Linked DNA regions of Variovorax paradoxus. The protein of the gene in region 4 interacts with the protein of the main gene of each other region in a pairwise test. Links are inferred from orthologs where the notes say so. Each region holds a gene or a part of one and is shown on either strand. Other genes may lie near its edges.

Region 1 (4,889 bases), 780 kb from region 4 along the record:
TCCGTTCGATGGCCAGGCAGTAGGCGTGCTCGTTGCTCATCATCGACACGTAGTCGAGACGGTCCATGTACGGCAGCGACTGGATGAAGGTGCGCGATTCGGCGAGCTTCTCGGTCGCGCGGTGCAACAGGCCGATGTGCGGATCTGCGCGTTGGATCACTTCGCCGTCGAGCTCGAGCACCAGGCGCAGCACGCCGTGCGCTGCGGGATGCTGAGGGCCGAAGTTGAGTGTGTAGTTCTTGATTTCGGCCATTAGACCTCCCGCCGGGCCGCCCCAAGGGCGGTCTGCGCCCCCTCGGGGGGCAGTGAATACACGAAGTGATGAGCGTGGGGGTAAAACATCAGTGCAAACCGCTGCCGTAGTTGTCTTCGCGAATCACGCGTGGGGTGATTTCCCGCGGCTCGATCGAGACCGGCTGGTAGATGACGCGCTTCTGCTCTTCGTCGTAGCGCATTTCGACGTGCCCCGAGACCGGGAAGTCCTTGCGGAACGGATGGCCGATGAAGCCGTAGTCGGTGAGGATGCGGCGCAGGTCGTCGTGGCCTTCGAACACGATGCCATAGAGATCGAAGGCTTCGCGCTCGAACCAGGTCGCGGCACTCCAGACGGGCTGGAGCGAGTCGACCACGGGCAGGTCTTCGTTCGGCGCAAACACCTTGAGGCGCACGCGTTGGTTGAGGCTCACCGAAAGCAAGTGGGTGACGACGCAGTAGCGCTCGCCCTGCCACTCGCCTTCGCGGTAGTCGGAGTAGTCCATCCCGCAGAGGTCGATCATCTGCTCGAAGCGGCAGCCCGGCGCATCGCGCAGCAGCGTGGCGGCGTCGATGTAGTCGGCAGCGCTCACCACGACAGTCACCTCGCCCAGTGCGAGCGTCACGCTCCTGGCCTTGGCGCCGAGCGTCTCGGCGATGGTGGCGCGCAGCACCTCCGGCGAAATTGCAAAGTCAGTCATCGTCGGCAATCTCTCAGGCGCGGGCAATGGTGTTGGTGCGGCGAATCTTCTGCTGCAACTGGATCACACCGTAGAGCAAGGCTTCGGCGGTGGGCGGGCAACCGGGGACATAGACATCCACCGGCACGATGCGGTCGCAGCCGCGCACCACCGAATAGCTGTAGTGGTAGTAGCCGCCGCCGTTGGCACAGGAGCCCATGGAAAGAACCCAGCGCGGCTCCGGCATCTGGTCGTAGACCTTGCGCAAAGCCGGCGCCATCTTGTTGCACAGCGTGCCTGCCACGATCATCAGATCGGACTGGCGGGGGCTGGGCCGGAACAGCATGCCGAAACGGTCGATGTCGTAGCGGGCCGCGCCTGCGTGCATCATCTCGACGGCACAGCAAGCCAGACCGAAAGTCATCGGCCAGAGTGATCCGGTCTTCGCCCAGTTCACCACCGAGTCGTAGGTGGTGGTGACGAAGCCTTCCTTCATGACGCCTTCAATGGCCATTTTGATGATTCCTTGTCATTCCCAGTCGAGCGCGCCTTTTTTCCACTCGTAGGCAAAGCCCACGACGAGGATGGCGAGAAAGATCATCATGGCCCAGAAGCCGACGGCGCCGATTTCCTTGAGCGCAATGGCCCACGGAAAGAGAAAGGCAATCTCGAGATCGAAAAGGATGAAGAGAATGGCGACGAGGTAATAGCGCACGTCGAATTTCATGCGCGCATCCTCGAAGGCCTCGAAGCCACACTCGTAGGGAGCGTTCTTCGCTGCGTCGGGCCGATTGGGACCCAGGATGTAGCCGATGACTTGCGGTGCGACGCCTACACCGACACCGACCAAAATAAACAAAAGGACGGGGAGATAGGAATCGAGGTTCATCGGGAGATTTTCACCGCTTGCCACCGGCAGAAACGCTCTGGATGAGGTTTTCTGCCGGTGAGATTTGGTGCGGTCGGCGAGACTCGAACTCGCACAGCTTTCGCCACTACCCCCTCAAGATAGCGTGTCTACCAATTTCACCACGACCGCGGTTTTTTGTTCGGATGGCATGAGGTACCTGTGAAGGTGTTTGGCTTTCCGAACAGCTTTAGAGTTTACCCTGAAATGGAGCCGTTTCTTGCCAGCGACTCCATGAAAACAACTGGATTATTTGCTCGGGATCTGGCCCGGACCCGAAACAGGCGCGGCAGGCGCCGAGGCCGGCGCATTGGCCGGTGCCGTGCCCGACGTCCCTGCGGGAATCTGGCCAGGAATTTGCCCAGCGGGAGCGGAAGCAGGTGCCGCAGGCGCGCCGACCGCTGCGCGCTCCAGCAGGCTGCCGCCGCCGGCGGGCCGTGCGTGGCTGAAGTAGGCCAGCAGCAGCGTGCATGCAAAGAACACCGCCGCCAGCACTGCCGTGGTGCGCGAAAGGAAATTCGCACTGCCGCTCGCGCCGAACAGGCTGCCGGCGCTGCCGCTGCCGAAGGCCGCGCCCATGTCGGCGCCCTTGCCGTGCTGGATCAGGATCAACCCGATCATTGCAAGGGCCGACAGCATCTGCACGCCGACCAAAAGATTGAGGACCACATTCATTCGTTCTTACTCCTAATTGATGGCAGCCACTGCTCGCATTCAGCGAGCGGCGGCGGAAATGATCTGCAAAAAGTCGGGGGCCTTGAGCGAAGCGCCGCCGATAAGGCCGCCGTCGATGTCGGGCTGCGCCAGCAGCTGAGCGGCATTGGCCGCGTTCATGCTGCCGCCGTAAAGAATGCAGATGCCGGCCGCGTGTTCGCTGGCCGCATGGTGCAGTTGCGCGCGCAGCACGGCATGCACCGCCTGCGCCTGCTCGGGCGTTGCCGTCTTGCCGGTGCCGATGGCCCAGACGGGCTCGTAGGCAACGACGATTTCGCTGATGCAATGGCCGTTGACGTGGATCACCGCGGCCAGCTGGCGCTTGACGACTTCTTCGGTGTGGCCCGCTTCGCGCTCGGCCAGCGTTTCGCCCACGCAGACGATCGGCGTGATGCCGTTCGCCAGCGCAGCCGCCGTCTTGGCCGCCACGGCTTCATCGGTTTCGCCGTGGTACTGGCGACGCTCTGAATGGCCGACGATGGCATAGCGCACGCCGAATTCCTTCAGCATGGCCGCCGACTGCTCACCGGTGAACGCACCTTGCGGGTGCGCCGAGATGTCCTGCGCACCAAGCGCCATGGCCGTGGAACCCGCCAGCAGCGATTGCAACTGGGCGAAATACGGAGCCGGCGCGCAAAGCGCTATATCGCAACGAGCCGGCGCCGCGGCCAAGCCCTGCAGCAAGGCCTTCACCAGCGCCTCGTTGGCAGCCAGGCTGCCGTTCATCTTCCAGTTGCCGGCGATCAGCTTCTTTTTCGTTGTCATCGTGTGTTGTCCGTCACCATGTCAGCACGATCTTGCCGATGTGCTGGTTGGATTCCATCAGCGCATGCGCCTCGGCCGCGCCAGCGGGTTCGCCACCTGCTGCAAAGGTGCTGTGGATCACGGGCTTGACCGCGCCGGTTTCGAGCAGCGGCCAGACCTTCTCGCGCAGCGCCTTGGCAATGGCGCCCTTGAACGCCACCGGCCGCGGACGCAGCGTCGAGCCGGTGATCACCAACCTCTTGCGCAACACCAGGCCTGCATTGAAGTCGCTCTTGACCCCGCCTTGCACCGCGATGATCACGAGCCGGCCGTCTTCGGCCATGCACTCGATCTCGCGCGCCACGTAGTCGCCGGCGACCATGTCGAGGATCACGTCCACGCCCTTGCCGCCGGTGAGCTTCTTCGCCTCTTCGGCGAAGTCGCTCGTGCGGTAGTTGATGGCATGGTCCGCGCCCAGCTTCCTGCAGGCTTCGCACTTGTCGTCGCTGCCGGCCGTGACGATCACGGTGGCACCGAGCGCCTTGGCGATCTGGATCGCGGTCACGCCGATGCCGCTCGAGCCGCCCTGAATCAGCAGGGTTTCGCCCTTTTGCAGGCGACCCCGTTCGAACACGTTGCTCCAAACGGTGAAGAAAGTCTCGGGCAGCGAAGCCGCCTCGATATCGGTCCACCCCTTGGGCACCGGCAGGCATTGCGCCACCGGCGCCACGCACAGCTGCGCATAGCCGCCGCCCGCGATCAGCGCGCAGACGCGGTCGCCGATCTTGAAGCCCGCCTCGGCCAAGGCCGCGGCGTCGCCCGCCACGATCACGCCGGCCACTTCGAGGCCCGGCAGGTCGGAGGCGCCCGACGGAACCGGGTAGTGCCCCTTGCGCTGCAATACGTCCGGACGGTTCACGCCGCTGGCTGCGACGCGAATCAACAATTCACCCACGCCGGCCACCGGATCGGGGCGCTCCACGGCGCGCAGCACCTCAGGGGCGCCGTACGAAGTGATTTCAATGGCTTTCATGGTCTTTGGCCTGCAACGCCCGCGTCCGGGCGTGGTTAGCTATTTAAAAAGTTGGCAACGGCGGCAAAGCTGCCGTTGCGCCCTTCTTACTCTTGCGAGTCGCGCGGTGCGTACGGCTGCTCGCCGGCGGGCGCCTGCGGTTGCTCGTTGCGCGGCTGCTGCTGCTCGTTGTTGAAACGAGGCGCGCGTTCGCCGCCGCGATCGCCGCGGTCACCACCACGGTCGCCACGGTCCGAGCGTTCGCGGCGCTCGCCGCCACGATCACCACGGTCGCCGCCGCGGTCTTCACGCGGTGCACGCTCCTGGAATTCCATGCCGGCCGGGCGCTCGCTCAGGGCCTTCATGGACAGCTTGACGCGACCCTTTTCGTCCGTCTCGAGAACCTTGACCTTGACGATCTGGCCTTCGCTCAGGTAGTCGGTCACCTTCTCGACGCGCTCGTGCGCGATCTGGCTGATGTGCAGCAGGCCGTCCTTGCCGGGCAAGAGGTTGATGAGCGCGCCGAAGTCCAGGATCTTGGTGACCGGGCCTTCGTAGACCTTGCCGATTTCGACTTCGG
Region 2 (5,012 bases), 1.2 Mb from region 4 along the record:
GTGCGCAGGTCGAACTGCAACTGGGCGAGCGCGCCAAGTTCTTCCCGACCGATGCCGCGCTCGCGAGCTGGACGGCGCAGGCCGAAGCAGGCAAAGCTTCGGTCGTCTACGAATGAGGGGGTGAATGAGTGAGTGAGGCATCTCACGCATCCCGTGCGCCTCGTCTTCGGGACACGGCCCGAAGACGGCGGCGTTCCTAGCGCTTGGGCCGCAGCGACACGATCAGCGACGGGAAGATGCGCCCGTCGGTGTCGCGCGGCAGCTTGTCTGTCTTGCGCAGGCCGCGTTCGGCGGCTTCGTCCCAGCTTGGCAGCCCGCTCGATTTGCTCAGCTTGACGCCGACGATAGTGCCGTCCGGCGCCAGGCTCACTTCGAACTCGGCCGCCGGATTGCCGTTGACCGTCTCGGCATCGGGGAAGGTGATGTTCGGCCGCACTGCCGCGGCGATACGTCCCGCATAGCCGCTCGACGGGCCTGACGAACGCAGGGCCGTGCCCTTGGAATCGTCGCTGCCGCTCGCGCCCGCCAGGCCCTGCATGCGCTTGAGCGTTGCGGCGCGGTCGGCGGCGGCCTGCTTGGCGGCCGCTTCGGCCTTTTTCGCCTCTGCCTGCTTGGCCTCGGCTTCCTGCTGCTTCTTCGTTTCGGCGAGCTTTTGCTGCTGGGCCTTCTTGCGCTCGGCTTCGTCTTCGGCGCGCTGCTTGGCTTCGAGTTCTTTCTTGCGCTGCTGTTGCTGGCGCTCGAGCTCGCGCTCTTTCTGCTCTTTTTCTTCCTTGAGTTTTTTCTCGCGCTCGAGCGCGATGTCCGGTGCGCGCGGCGGCGGTGCCGGCTCGGGGGCTCTCGCCTGCGGCGGCGGCGGTGGCGGCGGGGGAGCCGGCGGCGGAGGTGCGGGAGCGGGCGCCGGGGCCTGCGGTGCGGAGAGGCGCGGCGCGGCCTGCTGCACCGTGGAAGACCACAGCTCCGCATCGACGGCGCCTTCGTCGGCGTCGCTGCGCCAGCGCACTCCCCACGTCAGCGCCGCGATCAGCAGCGCGTGCGCAACGAGTGCGAGCAGCACCGCGCGCGGCGTGCCGCGCTGCGGCGGTGGTGCGAACTCGGGGCGATCCAGGGCGAGCGACATGCCTTATTTGCCGCCCGTGGTGGTGACGGACAAGCCCACGCGCTCGATGCCGCTGCGCTTGAGCTGGTTCATCGCCTTCACCACGGTTTCGTACTTGACGGATTTGTCGGCGCTGATGACCACGGGGCGCTGGTCGTCGCCGCCCTGGGCGGTCTTGGCCGCGGAGCCGATCTGGGTCATGGGGATCGACACGCCGCCGCTGCCGGTGGTCGGGTCCTTCTTGATCTGCACTTCGTCTTCGCTCTTGATGACGATCTCGATGGGCTTGTCGGGCTGCTTGTTGGCACGGTCGACCGTAGGCAGGTTGATCACGCTCGGCGTGATCAGCGGCGCGGTGACCATGAAGATGATCAGCAGCACCAGCATCACGTCGATGAACGGGACCATGTTGATCTCGTTGATCGTGCGGCGGCCTCGGCCCCGGGATGAAACGGCGGGCATGCGCTGGGACTCCGATCAGCGGTTGGCCGGAGCCGCCGAAACTGCCGATGCCACCGCGGCCGGGTTGGCCGAAAGGTTGCGCTGCAGGATGTTGGAGAACTCCTCGATGTAGGTTTCGAGGGCGATGGCGATCTTGTCGATCTCGCGCGCGAAGCGGTTGTAGCCCACCACCGCCGGAATGGCGGCGAACAGGCCGATGGCCGTGGCCACCAGTGCTTCGGCAATGCCGGGCGCCACGGTGGCCAGCGTCACTTGCGCGAGCGCGGCCAGGCCGGTGAAGGCATGCATGATCCCCCAGACCGTGCCGAAGAGGCCGACGTACGGCGACACCGAACCGACGGTGGCAAGGAACGACAGGTTCTGTTCGGCCGCATCGAGTTCGCGCTGGAAGCTCGCGCGCATGGCGCGGCGGGCGCCGTCGAGCAGCGTGCTGGCGTCGCTCACGTGGCGCTCGCGCAGCTTCTGGTACTCGCGCATGCCGGAAGCGAAGATGCGCTCCATCGGGCCCGCGAACTTGGCGTTCTGCGCGGCCGAGGCAAACAGCTCGTTGAGGCTGGTGCCCGACCAGAACTCGCGCTCGAAGTCGTCGTTCAAGGCGCGCATGCGGCGCAGTGCAAAGTACTTGCGGATGATCGCGGCCCAACTGGCAATCGAAACGATCACGAGCAGCAGCACGACCAGTTGAACCACGAAACTCGCGTGGAGGAGGAGATTGATGATCGAGAGGTCTTGGTTCATGGCTTGAAAGGTTGAGTCATGGAGCCGCCGGAGCGCTCGAGGGTTCCCGAAACTTGGGTCGGAATGCGCGCGGGGCGCAATGTGGTGGCATCCACCCAGCCGATGCGGATGGTGCCTTCGCACAGAAGGACGGGTGCCGCGGCGCCCGCTCGCTCTTGCTCTGTTTTTGATAGCACCCGCTGTCCGATTATCAACGACGCCGTGCCCAGTTGCCGGAGGTCGGCTGTAACCAGCAGTTCGTCGTCGAGGCGGGAGGGGCGATGGTATTTGAGCTGCGTTTCGCTCACCACGAACTGGCCGCCGGTTTCCTCGCGCAGCTTTCGCTGCTCCACGCCCAGCGAGCGCAGCCATTCGGTGCGGCCGCGTTCCATGAACTTGAGGTAGTTGGCGTAGAACACGATGCCGCCGGCGTCGGTGTCTTCCCAATACACGCGGATCGGAAACGCGTAGCTCATCGGGCCGGGTTCGCGATCATGGCCCGCAGGCGTTCGATGGATTCCTCGAGATGCGCCATCGAACTGGCGGTGGAAAAGCGCACGAACTTGCCGGTTTCGGCGGTGCCGAAGTCGCGGCCGGGCGTGACGGCGACATGGGCGCGCTTCATGGTTTCGAAGGCGAAATCCCAACTGCCGGAGATGCCGAGTTTCTCCGCCACGCCGGTGCAGTCGGCCCAGGCGTAGAAGGCGCCGTCGGGCACCACGGGCACGTTGAGGCCGAGTGCGTTGAGCTGCGGAATGAACCAGTCGCGGCGCGCCTTGAACTCGGCGCGGCGGCGCTCGTATTCAGCAATGCTCGGGTCTTCGAAGCAGGCCAGTGCCGCGTACTGCGACACGGTGCTCGGGCAGATGAAAAGGTTCTGCGCGAGCCGCTCGACCACAGGCACCAGCGCTTCGGGCACCACCAGCCAGCCGAGCCGCCAGCCGGTCATGTTGAAGTACTTGCTGAAGCTGTTGATGCTGATGACGTTGTCGTCGATGGCAAGCGCCGTTTGCCCGAAAGCGTCGTCGTGGGAAAGTCCGAGATAGATCTCGTCGATCAGCGTGATGCCGCCGCGCTGCGACACCACGTTGTGGATGCGTCGCAGCTCGTCGGGCGCAATCGAGGTGCCCGTGGGGTTGGAAGGCGAGGCGAGCAGCACGCCGCGCGTCTTGTCGGTCCACGCGGCTTCCACCTTGGCGGCGGTGAGCTGGAAACGCTCTTCGGCCGTGGTGGGAATCAGCACGGCCGTGCCGTCCGCTGCGCTCACGAAATGGCGGTTGCAGGGATAGCTCGGGTCGGGCAGCAGGATCTCGTCGCCGGACTCGATCAACGCCAGGCACGCCAGCTGCAGCGCGGCCGAGGCACCGGCCGTCACCACGATGCGGCGGGCCGGCACGCCGACATTGAAGCGGCTCTTGTACCAGCCGCTGATGCGCTCACGCAAATGGTCGAGCCCGGTGGCCTGGGTGTACTGCGTGGCACCGGCGCGCACCGCGCGGGCCGCAGCTTCCTGCACCAGCGGCGGTGCGGTGAAATCGGGCTCGCCGATGTTCAGGAAGATCATCGGCCGGTCGGTATGCGCCACCTCGCGCGCCAACACGCCGGCGGCCTTGGCAACCTCCATCACATAGAACGGTTCGATGCGCTGCGCGCGCGCCGAAATTCTCATTGCACCCCCAAGCTACGGCGCTGCGCGCTTTCGGGCGGCCGGGCGGCGCTCCTCACGGTCTGGCCTTGCCGGAACTGCGGTCGGCCTCCACTTCGGCGGCGCGCAATTGCGGCGCCAGGCCGTTGAGCACGGCGTTCACGTACTTGTGGCCGTCGGTGCCGCCGAATTCCTTGGCAAGCTCGATGCATTCGTTGAGCACCACGCGCCACGGCACGTCGAGGCAATGCTGGAACTCGTACACGCCGATCCACATCACGGCGTGTTCGATGGGCGATATCTCCTCGAACTTGCGGTCCAGCAGCGGCCGGATCAGTGCGTCGAGCTGCTCGGCGCCTTCGATGGCGCCGTGCAGCAGCGCGTCGTAGTGCGCGGCGTCGGCTTTGTGAAAGCCCGCGAGGTCGCGCGTGAAGTGATCGATGTCGGTCGGGTCGTTGCGGCCCACCAGGTGCTGGTAGAGCGCCTGCAGCGCGAACTCGCGCGCGCGGCTGCGGTTCGACTTGGCCGAAGCCTTGCGTGCACCGGTGCTGGTGAGGCCGGTGCGCACCTGGCGCTCCGGGCGCGGCTTGGCACCGGCTGCTTTGTTGTTGTTGTCTTCGGTCATTTCAGGGAGGCCAGCAATTGCGCCATTTCGACAGCCACCTGGGCTGCATCGCGGCCCTTGTCGGTCTGCCGGGCAACAGCTTGCTCGAGGTTTTCGGTCGTGAGAATCGCGTTGGCGATGGGAAGGCGATGGTCGAGCGCAATGCGGCTCACGCTTGCACCGGATTCGTTGGCCACCAGTTCGAAATGGTAGGTCTCGCCGCGGATGATGCAGCCCAGCGCCACGAGTGCGTGGTAGCCGCCGCGCACGGCCATCGCCTGCAAGGCTACGGGCACTTCGAGCGCGCCGGGAACCTCTACATGGTGAATGTCCTCCGCGGCCACGCCCAGCGTCTCGAGCTCCGCGAGGCAGGCAGCGGCGAGCGCATCGGTGACGTCGGCGTTGAAGCGCGCCTGCACGATGCCGATGCGGAGGCCCTTGCCGTTGAGCGTTCTCTCGCCCTTGTTTGAACCTTGCATGTCGTGTCA
Region 3 (4,917 bases), 130 kb from region 4 along the record:
CGGCGAGTTGCTGCAATTCTTCGAGTGGGAGCGGCGCGAGCGAGCCGCGTGCGACCGTCTGCAGCGAGACGGTGGTCAGGACGCCGGCGACGGCGCCAGCGGCAACCCAGCCGGTAATCTTCAATTTCTGGCCCATCATGAGTGATTGTCCTTGTCGGCTGTCCAGCCAATATACACAGCTTGGAAGCAAATTGCCCGCCGGGGTTCCACGGGGGAGCGCCGCCGAGGGGCTTTCTTTTTCAGCCCTTGCCCTGCGAAGCCACCGCTGCGGCGGCTTTTTCGGCGGCTGCGGCGTCGCCAAGATAGTAGTGCCGCAGCGGCTTGAGGTCGTCGTCGAGCTCGTAGACCAGCGGAATGCCGTTCGGAATATTGAGGCCGACGATGGCGTCGTCCGAAATGCCGTCGAGGTATTTGACCAGCGCCCGGATCGAATTGCCGTGTGCCGCCACCACGAGCCGGCGCCCGGTGCGAATGGCCGGCGCCATCGATTCGTTCCAGAACGGCAGCACGCGCGCCACCGTGTCCTTCAGGCACTCGGTGAGGGGAATCTGCTCGGGCGAGAGCTTGGCATAGCGCAGGTCGCTGCGTTCGCTGCGCGGATCGTCGGCTTCCAGCGGCGGCGGCGGGGTGTTGTAGCTGCGGCGCCAGACCAGCACCTGCTCGTCACCGTATTTCTTGGCGGTTTCGGCCTTGTTCAGACCCTGCAGGCCGCCGTAGTGGCGCTCGTTCAGGCGCCACGAATGCACCACGGGCAGCCAGGTGCGGTCGAGTTCGTCGAGCGTGTGCCAGAGCGTGCGGGTGGCGCGCTTGAGCACGCTGGTGTAGGCCACGTCGAAGTCGTAGCCCTCGGCCTTGAGCAGCCGGCCGGCCTGCTTGGCCTGTTCGATGCCGGTTTCGGTCAGGTCGACGTCGGTCCATCCGGTGAAGCGGTTTTCGAGGTTCCAGGTCGATTCGCCGTGGCGGATCAGTACCAGTTTGTGCATGTGGGAGGCCTTTGGAAGCGCTTGGGAAAACCAGCATTCTAAAATCTCGGGTTTGCCATCCAAGGAACCTCCGTGAAATTGATCGAATTCGTCACCGCGAACTGGATGCTGATCCTGATCGCACTCAGCTCGGGTGGCATGCTGGCCTGGCCGCTGATTCGCGGCGGCGCCGGCGGCGGCACCCTCACGGCCCAGGGGGCGGTGCAGCTGATCAACCGCGAACGCGCGGTGCTGGTCGACGTGCGCGAACCCGAAGAGTTCGCCACCGGCCACATGATCGGCGCCAAGAATGTGCCGCTGAACCTGCTGGAAGAAAAGCTGGCCGGCGCCGTCAAGAACAAGAACGTGCCGCTGCTCTTGGTGTGCGCCACCGGAGCCCGCGCCCAGCGCGCCGTCGCCATGGCCAAGAAACTCGGTTACGAGCAGGCCCAAGCGGTTTCCGGCGGGCTCAAGGCCTGGAAAGAGGCTAACCTGCCGGTTGAAAAAGCCTAAGTCTTCCCAAGGTAGAGCGTATGCAAGCCGTCAAGATGTACACCACCGCGTTCTGCCCGTACTGCGTTCGTGCGAAGCAGATCCTCAAGTCCAAGGGCGTCGACGAGATCGAAGAAATCCGCATCGACACCGACCCCGCGGCCCGCAGCACCATGATGGAAATCACCCAGCGCCGCACGGTGCCGCAGATTTTCATCGGCGACACCCATGTGGGCGGCTGCGACGACCTGATGGCACTCGACAGCCGCGGCGGCCTGGTGCCCCTGCTGCAAGCCGCCTGACGACGAATCAGCCGGGTGTCACGGAAGCGGTCCGGGCGCCGGGCGATAATCGTTTGCTCATTCATCTGCAGCCCGCTGCGGGAACCTCTCCCCGGCGGGCATTGTTTTGATTCTCGAAAGTTCAGCCATGGCCGACCAGCAAGCCCAAGATCCCATTTTTCAGATCCAGCGCGTTTACCTCAAGGACCTGTCGCTCGAACAGCCCAATTCGCCCGGCATCCTGCTCGAGCAGGAGCAGCCCACGGTCGACATCCAGCTCGGCGTGGACGCCCAGCCGGTCGCTGACGGCATCTTCGAAATCACCGTGTCGGCCACCGTGCAGACCAAGATCCAGGACAAGACCGTGTTCCTGGTCGAAGCCAAGCAAGCCGGGATCTTCGAGATCCGCAACCTGCCCGAAGACCAGATGGGCCCGATCCTCGGCATCGCCTGCCCGCAGATCGTCTACCCGTACCTGCGCGGCAACGTGGCCGACGTGATCCAGCGCGGCGGCTTCCCGCCCGTGCACCTGGCGGAAATCAACTTCCAGGCCATGTACGAGCAGCAGCAGGCGCAGGCCGCCGGCCAGCCCTCGCCGACCCTCGCGCAGTAAACCGGCACAACGCCGCCAACGCCGATGAAGATCTGCGTTCATGGCGCCGGTGCCTGGGGCACGGCGCTGGCTGTCAATGCGGCAAGCCACCACGAGGTCACGCTGTGGGCGCGCGATGCGGCCCAGGCCGAGGCGATCTCGAAGGCGCGCGAAAACACCCGCTACCTGCCTGGCCTGGCCTTGCCGGCCTCGGTCGCGGTGCGGGCCGGCGATATCGGCCAGGCGCACGCGGGCGCCGAACTCGTCATCGTGGCCACGCCGATGGCCGCCTTGCGCCAGCAGCTCACGGCCTTGCGCGGCACGGACGCGCCGGTGGCGTGGCTCTGCAAGGGCGTGGAGCCCGCGCAGGACAATTCCCCCGCTGCTTTCGGCCTGCTGGCCCACGAGATCTGGGCGCAAGTTGCTCCTGAATTGAGAGCGGGCGTGCTCAGCGGGCCGAGCTTTGCGCAGGAAGTGGCGGAAGGCCGCCCCACCGCGCTGGTGGCCGCGAGCCCGCATGCCGAGGTACGCGACGCGCTCGTCGATGCGTTCCACGGCCCGGCTCTGCGCGTCTACGCCAATGACGACATCGTGGGTGTCGAGGTCGGCGGCGCCGTCAAGAACGTGCTGGCCATTGCCACCGGGCTTTGCGACGGCTTGGCGCTCGGGCTCAACGCGCGCGCGGCCCTCATCACACGCGGCCTGGCCGAAATGACCCGCTTCGGCTTGGCGCTCGGCGCGCGCGCCGAGACTTTCATGGGCCTTTCCGGCCTTGGCGACCTGGTGCTCACCGCTACCGGCGACCTCTCGCGCAACCGCAAGGTGGGCCTGCTGCTGGCGCAGGGCCATACGTTGGCGCAGGCCGTGGCTTCGCTGGGTCACGTGGCCGAAGGTGTTTATTGCGCGCGCACCGTGGTGCAGCGTGCGCGCGGCCTCGGCGTGGAAATGCCCATTGCCGAAGGCGTGGTCGCGCTGCTCGATGGCCGGCTGAGCCCCCAGGAGGTCGTCGCCTCGCTGACCGGACGCGACCCGGTGCCTGAAACGGTCCGGACCCACGGGTCCGGCGGTTCACCCCAACAAGATTGAAGAGACAAACAAGCCATGAGCCTTCGCTTTGATTTTTCGGCGCCGGCCGTGGCCGCACTGGCCCAGGCCGACGCCGCCCGTGCCTTGCAGGAAGACGTTGCCGACGGTGACTTGACCGCTTCGCTGGTCGATCCCGCCCGCCGGGCGCATGCCCGCGTGCTGGCGCGCGAATCGGCCGTGGTCTGCGGCGCGCCCTGGGTCGAGGCCACCGTGCGGCAGCTCGATCCGCAGGCTCGCATCCACTGGCTGTGCAATGAAGGCGAGCGCTGCGCGGCCGACCAGGCCGTGCTCGACATCGAGGGCTCGGCCCGCGCGCTGCTGACGGCCGAGCGCACCGCGTTGAATTTCCTTCAGTTGCTGAGCGCGGTGGCCACCAAGGCGGCCATGTATGCCGATGCCGTCAAGGGCACGCGCGCAAGCATCGTCGATACCCGCAAGACCCTGCCGGGCCTGCGTCTCGCACAGAAGTACGCGGTGCGCACCGGCGGCGGCGTGAACCACCGCATCGGTCTTTACGACGCGGTGCTCATCAAGGAAAACCACATCGCCGCGGCCGGCGGCGTGGCTGCGGCGCTGCGTGCCGTGGCGCCGGTAGCGGGGCGCGCGGCCTTCGTCGAGGTCGAGGTCGAAACGCTCGCGCAGCTGCGCGAAGCGCTGGAAGCCGGCGCGCGCATGGTGTTGCTCGACAACATGGACCTGCCCACGCTGCGCGAGGCGGTGCGCATCAACGACGCGGCCGGCGACGAACGCAAGGCCGTGCTCGAAATATCCGGCGGGGTGACGCTCGAAGGCCTGCGCACCCTGGCCGAAACCGGGGTGAACCGCATCTCCGTCGGTGCGCTCACCAAGGACGTGAAGGCCATCGATTTTTCGATGCGCTTCCAGGAAAGCTGAGGGCGGCGGCGATGGCTTCTTCTTTCGTCATCGGCGTCGACTACGAACAACCCGTGGCCCAAGCCGGCGCGGCCTGCGACACCCGCCACGCCTGGGCACGCGTGCCGCCCGAACCTTCGCCCGACGAGCGCGTCGCGCTCAAGGAGCGCATTCGCCGCCTGCTGCGCGAGCACAACGCGGTGATGGTGTCGCATTTCTACGTGCACCCCGACCTGCAGGACCTGGCCGAGGAAACCGGCGGCATCGTGAGCGATTCGCTCGAAATGGCGCGCTTCGGCCGCGACCACGCCGCCACCACGCTGGTGGTGTCGGGCGTGCGCTTCATGGGCGAGACCGCCAAGATCCTCTCGCCCCAGAAGCGCGTGCTCATGCCCGACCTGGACGCCAACTGCTCGCTCGACCTCGGCTGCCCGGTCGACGAATTCAGCGCGTTCTGCGACCAGCATCCCGACCGCACCGTCGTCGTCTACGCCAACACCAGCGCGGCCGTGAAGGCGCGCGCCGACTGGCTCGTGACCTCGAGCTGCGCGCTCGACGTGGTGAGCGCCCTGCACGCACAGGGCCGCAAGATTCTCTGGGGCCCGGATCGCCACCTGGGCGACTACATCCA
Region 4 (5,396 bases):
CTGGAGGTCGATTTCCTTGAGCGAATCGAGCGCCATCGAAGCCACATGCTTCACCGGCTCGAGCACGCCGTGGCCTGAACTGCGGCGGCGATAACGCCATGCGATCGACGCATTCCAGTCGGCGGGTGCAGCCAGCGGCTGCGGCAGGATCGATTCGATGCGGCCGATCAGCTGCTCGGCGCGCTCGATCAGCCTCTGGAACTGCTCATTCATCGACGCCCGCCCGGCCGCCCGAAGGGCGTTGAGCGCCCCCTCGGGGGCAGCGACGACACGAAGTGCGGAGCGTGGGGGTCATTCATCATGACCTGTAGTCGGCGTTGATGGTCACGTAGTCGTGGCTCAGGTCGCAGGTCCACACGGTCTCGCTGGCGTTGCCGCGGCCCAGCCCGATGCGCACAGTGATTTCGCTCTGCTTCATCACGCGCTGCCCGTCTTCCTCGCGGTACGACGGATTGCGCCCGCCCTTGACCGCCACATGCACGTCGTCCAGGAACAAGTCGATGCCGGTCTGGTCGAGGTCGGCAATGCCCGCGTAGCCGACGGCCGCCAGGATGCGGCCCAGGTTCGGGTCGCTCGCGAAGAACGCGGTCTTGACCAGCGGCGAATGCGCCACCGCATAGGCCACCTGCTTGCACTCGGCCGCATCGCGGCCGCCTTCGACCTGGATGGTGATGAACTTGGTCGCGCCTTCGCCGTCGCGCACGATGGCTTGCGCCAGCTGGCGCGCCACGTTCTGCATCGCAGCCACGAGCGCCTGGCCCTCGGCGGATTCCAGCGAGGTGATGGTCGCGTGCGCGGCCTTCTGCGTGGCGATGACCACGAAGGAATCGTTGGTCGAGGTGTCGCCGTCGATCGTCACGCGGTTGAACGAAGCGTCGGCCAAGCGCCTGGCCAGCGGCTGGATCAGCGACGGGTCGATCTTGGCGTCGGTGGCCATGAAGCCGAGCATGGTCGCCATGTTCGGCCGGATCATGCCGGCGCCCTTGCTGATGCCGGTGACGGTAACAGTGGCGCCGCCGACCTGAGCCTGCTGGCTGAAGGCCTTGGGGATCGTGTCGGTGGTCATGATGCCTTCGGCCGCACGCGCCCAGTGGTTCTCCGAGGCATCGGAGAGCGCGGCAGGCAGGCCGGCCTCGATGCGGTCCACCGGCAGCGGCTCCATGATCACGCCCGTCGAGAACGGCAGGATCTGCTCGGGCGCAATCTCGAGGTGGCGCGCCAGTGCAATGCAGGTGGAGCGCGTGCGCATCAGGCCGTCTTCGCCCGTGCCGGCGTTGGCGTTGCCGGTGTTGATGACCATCGCGCGAATGCCGTAGTTGGCCGCCAGGTGGTCGCGGCAGACCTGCACTGGCGCCGCGCAGAAGCGGTTCTGGGTGAACACCCCGCCGACCGCCGAGCCTTCGTCGATCAGCACGACCGTCAAGTCCTTGCGGTTGGCCTTGCGCACGCCCGCTTCGGCCACGCCGATGCGGACGCCGGGCACCGCGAACAGGGCGGCAGGATCAGGGGCGGACAGGTTCACGGGCATGGGGTTTTCTCTTCGGAAGTTTTCTGGGTCAGCTGAGCTTGCCGTGGCACTGCTTGTACTTCTTGCCACTGCCGCAAGGGCACGGGTCGTTGCGGCCGACGCGCGCAAAGGCAGCCGCTTCGGCGCTGAGCGTGCCGAGCCCCAATCCCGCGGCCGCGATGCGGCGCTGGTTTTCCTCATCGAGGCGCACCTCGACTTCGCCGGTTTCGGTCGGCGCGCTGTAGGTGATGTTCGACACGTTCTCGCCGCGGCTCTCGAGCGCATCTGCGGCTTGTTCGAGCTGCTCGCCCGACTGCACGCGCACCGTCATGAGCTGGCGTGTGACTTCGTTCTTGACCGAGTCGAGCAGCTGGCCGAAGAGTTCGAAAGCCTCGCGCTTGTATTCCTGCTTGGGCTGCTTCTGCGCATAGCCGCGCAGGTGAATGCCCTGGCGCAGGTAGTCGAGCGAAGCCAGGTGCTCGCGCCAGTGCGTGTCGATGCTCTGCAGCAGCACCATGCGTTCGAACTGCGTGAAGTTCTCCTGGCCGATCAGCGCCACCTTGGCATCGAAGGTGTCGTTGGCGGCCTTCACCACCTTTTCGACGATGTCTTCGTCGCTCACGGCCTCGGCCGCCTCGACTTCCTTCTTCAGGGGCAGGTTGTCGATGCCCCACTCGTTGGAGAGGCTCTTCTCGAGCCCGGCCAGGTCCCATTGCTCCTCGACCGATTCGGCCGGCACGTACTGCCGCACCAGGTCCATGAAGCAGCCTTCGCGCAGCGCCGCGATCTGCGCCGTGAGGTCGGCCGCGTCGAGGATGTCGTTGCGCTGCTGGTAGATCACCTTGCGCTGGTCGTTCGACACGTCGTCGTATTCGAGCAGCTGCTTGCGGATGTCGAAGTTGCGCGCCTCGACCTTGCGCTGCGCGCTTTCGATGCTGCGCGTGACGATGCCGGCTTCGATGGCTTCGCCGTCGGGCATCTTGAGGCGGTCCATGATCGCCTTCACGCGGTCGCCCGCGAAGATGCGCATCAGCGGATCGTCCAGGCTCAGGTAGAAGCGCGAGGAACCCGGATCGCCCTGGCGGCCCGAACGGCCGCGCAGCTGGTTGTCGATGCGGCGCGACTCGTGGCGCTCGGTCGCGATGATGCGCAGGCCGCCCAGCGACTTGACGAACTCGTGGTCCTTGGTCCATTCGGCGCGGATGCGCGCCACCTCGGCCTCTTTTGCGGCCGCGTCGAGCGACTCGTCGTTTTCGACCGCTTCGACCATCTTCTCGATATTGCCGCCCAGCACGATGTCGGTACCGCGCCCGGCCATGTTGGTCGCGATGGTGATCATCTTCGTGCGGCCGGCCTGCGCCACGATGTCGGCTTCGCGCGCATGCTGCTTGGCGTTGAGCACCTGGTGCGGCAGGCCTGCCTTGGTGAGCAGGCCGTCGATGATTTCGGAGTTCTCGATCGACGAGGTGCCCACCAGCACCGGCTGGCCGCGCTCGTAGCACTCGCGGATGTCCTGGATCGCCGCCTCGTACTTCTCGCGCGTCGTCTTGTAGACGCGGTCGAGCTGGTCCTCGCGCTTGCTGACGCGGTTCGGCGGAATGATCATGGTCTCCAGACCATAGATCTCCTGGAACTCGTAGGCTTCGGTGTCGGCGGTGCCGGTCATGCCGGCCAGCTTGCCGTACAGGCGGAAGTAGTTCTGGAAGGTGATGGAGGCGAGCGTCTGGTTCTCGGCCTGGATCTGCACGCCTTCCTTGGCTTCCACGGCCTGGTGCAGGCCGTCGCTCCAGCGCCGGCCGGTCATCAGGCGGCCGGTGAATTCGTCCACGATGACCACTTCGCCCTGCTGCACCACGTAATGCTGGTCGCGGTGGTACAGGTGCCGTGCGCGCAGCGCGGCGTTCAGGTGGTGCATCAACGTGATGTTGGCCGGGTCGTAGAGCGAAGCGCCTTCGGGCAGCAGCTTGAATTCGCTCAGCAGTTGCTCGGCCTTTTCGTGCCCGTCTTCGGTCAGGAACACCTGGTGCGTCTTTTCGTCGACCGTGAAGTCGCCCGGCACGGTGACGCCTTCGCCTGTGCGCGGATCGGCCTCGCCTTCCTGCTTGACGAGCAGCGGCACCACCTTGTTGATGGCCAGGTAGAGGTCGGTGTGGTCTTCGGCCTGGCCGCTGATGATCAGCGGCGTGCGGGCCTCGTCGATCAGGATGGAGTCCACCTCGTCGACGATGGCGTAGTTCAGGCTGCGCTGAACCCGGTCGCCGGGCTCGTACACCATGTTGTCGCGCAGGTAGTCGAAGCCGTACTCGTTGTTGGTGCCGTACGTGATGTCGCTGGCGTAGGCCTGCTGCTTTTCCTCGCGCGGCATTTGCGGCAGGTTGATGCCCACCGTGAGACCCAGGAAGTTGTACAGGCGCCCCATCCATTGGGCGTCGCGGTTGGCGAGGTAGTCGTTCACCGTGACCACGTGCACGCCGTTGCCCGACAGCGCATTCAAATACACCGGCAGCGTGGCGGTCAGCGTCTTGCCTTCGCCGGTGCGCATTTCGGCGATCTTCCCGTTGTGAAGCGCCATACCGCCGAGCAGCTGCACGTCGAAATGGCGCATCTTCATGACGCGCTTGGAGCCCTCGCGCACGGTGGCAAAAGCTTCGGGCAGCAGGGCATCGAGGGTTTCGCCCTTGGCGATGCGCTCCTTGAACTCCAGCGTCTTGGCGCGCAGCCCATCGTCGCTGAGCTTCTCGAACTCGGGTTCGAGCGCATTGATGCGCTCCACCGTCTTGCGATACTGCTTGAGGAGCCGGTCGTTGCGACTGCCGAAAATCTGGGTCAGGAAGTTGGTTGCCATTGGCGTGGAGATGGGCGGGCACCTGACCAGGCAGGCACTGCGACCGGATTCCCTAAGATATGGTGAAAGCAGTTGGGCGCGCCTTCTTCGAATGCAAGCCTCGAAAGCAAAGCGGCTCAGACCGGATCTGCCGGCGCAAGCGTCGGCAAACCGGGCATTTTAGCTGCCCTTGTTCCACCCTCCGGATTACCCATGAATCGCCGCTCCGTCCCGCCCTTCACGTTGCAGCAGGCCGCCGAGGGCTCGCCCACCCTGGCGAGCCTGATTGCCCGTGCGCGCGACGCGGGCGAACGGCTGCGGGCAGTCGAAGGATTGATTCCGCCGGCCATGCGTCCCGCCGTCCAGGCCGGACCGGCCGAGGGGGATGTGTGGTGCCTGCTGGTCAACGGCAGCGCCGCGGCCGCCAAGTTGCGCCAGCTGTCGCCGATGCTGGTCACCCGGCTGCAGAACAGGGGCTGGGATGTGAAGACGATCCGGATCAAGGTGCAATCGGGACGCTGACCGGGGCCGGCGAGCCCTCGCCCGTCCTGCCGTCAGTCACCTCCGCCCGAACTCGTGGTTCAAGCCCACGACGAAGCCGCGCACGCCCTGCGGCCCCGTCCTGGAGGCGCTGACATCGACGCTGAGGAGCGGCGTCAGGCTGAAACGCCCGCCGATGCGCGAGGTCCAGACCCCCGATGCACGGTGGCGCTCTGCGATCAGCGAGACCTTGTCATCGAGCGCCCACTCCGCCGCCAGGCCGCCCCGCGACGTGCGCGCGCCGGTTCCGGTGGCCCAGTCGGCGCCCAGGTTGGCGTGGATCTGCAGGCTGCCGTTCGGACGCCAGGTCACAGGCAGCACGAACTGGCCGCCCGCATGGCCGCCGCGCGTCAGGTCGAACATGGCGCCGGCCGAAAGCGCCGCGCTCAGCGGCGCGTCGGCCGCCGGTCCGAAGAAGTTCCATTTGAGCTGCGGGCCCGCGACGACCGTATGCACGCCCTGCGCCGAAAACCGATCCAGGTTCAGCCCCAACTCGACCGGCCCCACGCGGCAGGACGGACCGAT

Evidence for each region.
Region 1: the proteins of secA (region 4) and secG interact in binary tests that used the Escherichia coli proteins (3 or more experiments, as listed by UniProt). The link is inferred for Variovorax paradoxus from one-to-one orthologs.
Region 2: the proteins of secA (region 4) and QFZ42_RS07810 interact in binary tests that used the Escherichia coli proteins (3 or more experiments, as listed by UniProt). The link is inferred for Variovorax paradoxus from one-to-one orthologs.
Region 3: the proteins of secA (region 4) and secB interact in binary tests that used the Escherichia coli proteins (3 or more experiments, as listed by UniProt). The link is inferred for Variovorax paradoxus from one-to-one orthologs.

Annotation. Positions count from the first base shown.
Region 1 is NZ_JAUSXG010000001.1:1,224,135-1,229,023, reverse strand. What follows is about bases 802-3,663. They hold secG (preprotein translocase subunit SecG), read right to left. Parts: upstream 2,515-3,663; coding sequence 2,089-2,514; downstream 802-2,088. Other genes in these bases: QFZ42_RS05740 (NAD(P)H-quinone oxidoreductase), read right to left, coding at 3,332-3,663; tpiA (triose-phosphate isomerase), read right to left, coding at 2,554-3,318; QFZ42_RS05760 (NADH-quinone oxidoreductase subunit A), read right to left, coding at 1,462-1,821; QFZ42_RS05765 (NuoB/complex I 20 kDa subunit family protein), read right to left, coding at 967-1,446; QFZ42_RS05770 (NADH-quinone oxidoreductase subunit C), read right to left, coding at 802-953. In the rest of the region: QFZ42_RS05775 (NADH-quinone oxidoreductase subunit D), read right to left, coding at 1-253; more of QFZ42_RS05770, read right to left, coding at 342-801; more of QFZ42_RS05740, read right to left, coding at 3,664-4,330; pnp (polyribonucleotide nucleotidyltransferase), read right to left, coding at 4,417-4,889. UniProt on the Escherichia coli protein: Subunit of the protein translocation channel SecYEG. Overexpression of some hybrid proteins has been thought to jam the protein secretion apparatus resulting in cell death; while this may be true it also results in FtsH-mediated degradation of SecY.
Region 2 is NZ_JAUSXG010000001.1:1,681,431-1,686,442, forward strand. Bases 1,023-4,007 are described here. They hold QFZ42_RS07810 (YbgC/FadM family acyl-CoA thioesterase), read right to left. Parts: upstream 2,752-4,007; coding sequence 2,293-2,751; downstream 1,023-2,292. Other genes in these bases: QFZ42_RS07795 (cell envelope integrity protein TolA), read right to left, coding at 1,023-1,117; QFZ42_RS07800 (ExbD/TolR family protein), read right to left, coding at 1,121-1,558; tolQ (protein TolQ), read right to left, coding at 1,574-2,296; QFZ42_RS07815 (pyridoxal phosphate-dependent aminotransferase), read right to left, coding at 2,748-3,944; nusB (transcription antitermination factor NusB), read right to left, coding at 3,997-4,007. In the rest of the region: dnaE (DNA polymerase III subunit alpha), read left to right, coding at 1-116; more of QFZ42_RS07795, read right to left, coding at 197-1,022; more of nusB, read right to left, coding at 4,008-4,545; ribH (6,7-dimethyl-8-ribityllumazine synthase), read right to left, coding at 4,542-5,003; ribBA (bifunctional 3,4-dihydroxy-2-butanone-4-phosphate synthase/GTP cyclohydrolase II), read right to left, coding at 5,010-5,012.
Region 3 is NZ_JAUSXG010000001.1:577,241-582,157, forward strand. What follows is about bases 726-3,615. They hold secB (protein-export chaperone SecB), read left to right. Parts: upstream 726-1,883; coding sequence 1,884-2,348; downstream 2,349-3,615. Other genes in these bases: gpmA (2,3-diphosphoglycerate-dependent phosphoglycerate mutase), read right to left, coding at 726-983; QFZ42_RS02745 (rhodanese-like domain-containing protein), read left to right, coding at 1,056-1,475; grxC (glutaredoxin 3), read left to right, coding at 1,496-1,756; QFZ42_RS02760 (NAD(P)H-dependent glycerol-3-phosphate dehydrogenase), read left to right, coding at 2,373-3,413; nadC (carboxylating nicotinate-nucleotide diphosphorylase), read left to right, coding at 3,429-3,615. Also shown: QFZ42_RS02735 (S41 family peptidase), read right to left, coding at 1-136; more of gpmA, read right to left, coding at 240-725; more of nadC, read left to right, coding at 3,616-4,307; quinolinate synthase NadA, read left to right, coding at 4,319-4,917. UniProt on the Escherichia coli protein: One of the proteins required for the normal export of some preproteins out of the cell cytoplasm. It is a molecular chaperone that binds to a subset of precursor proteins, maintaining them in a translocation-competent state.
Region 4 is NZ_JAUSXG010000001.1:444,133-449,528, reverse strand. Bases 1,357-4,725 are described here. They hold secA (preprotein translocase subunit SecA), read right to left. Parts: upstream 4,353-4,725; coding sequence 1,557-4,352; downstream 1,357-1,556. Other genes in these bases: QFZ42_RS02085 (hypothetical protein), read left to right, coding at 4,545-4,725; argJ (bifunctional glutamate N-acetyltransferase/amino-acid acetyltransferase ArgJ), read right to left, coding at 1,357-1,528. Also shown: QFZ42_RS02100 (ATP-binding protein), read right to left, coding at 1-213; more of argJ, read right to left, coding at 299-1,356; more of QFZ42_RS02085, read left to right, coding at 4,726-4,853; QFZ42_RS02080 (hypothetical protein), read right to left, coding at 4,890-5,396. UniProt on the Escherichia coli protein: Required for protein export, interacts with the SecYEG preprotein conducting channel.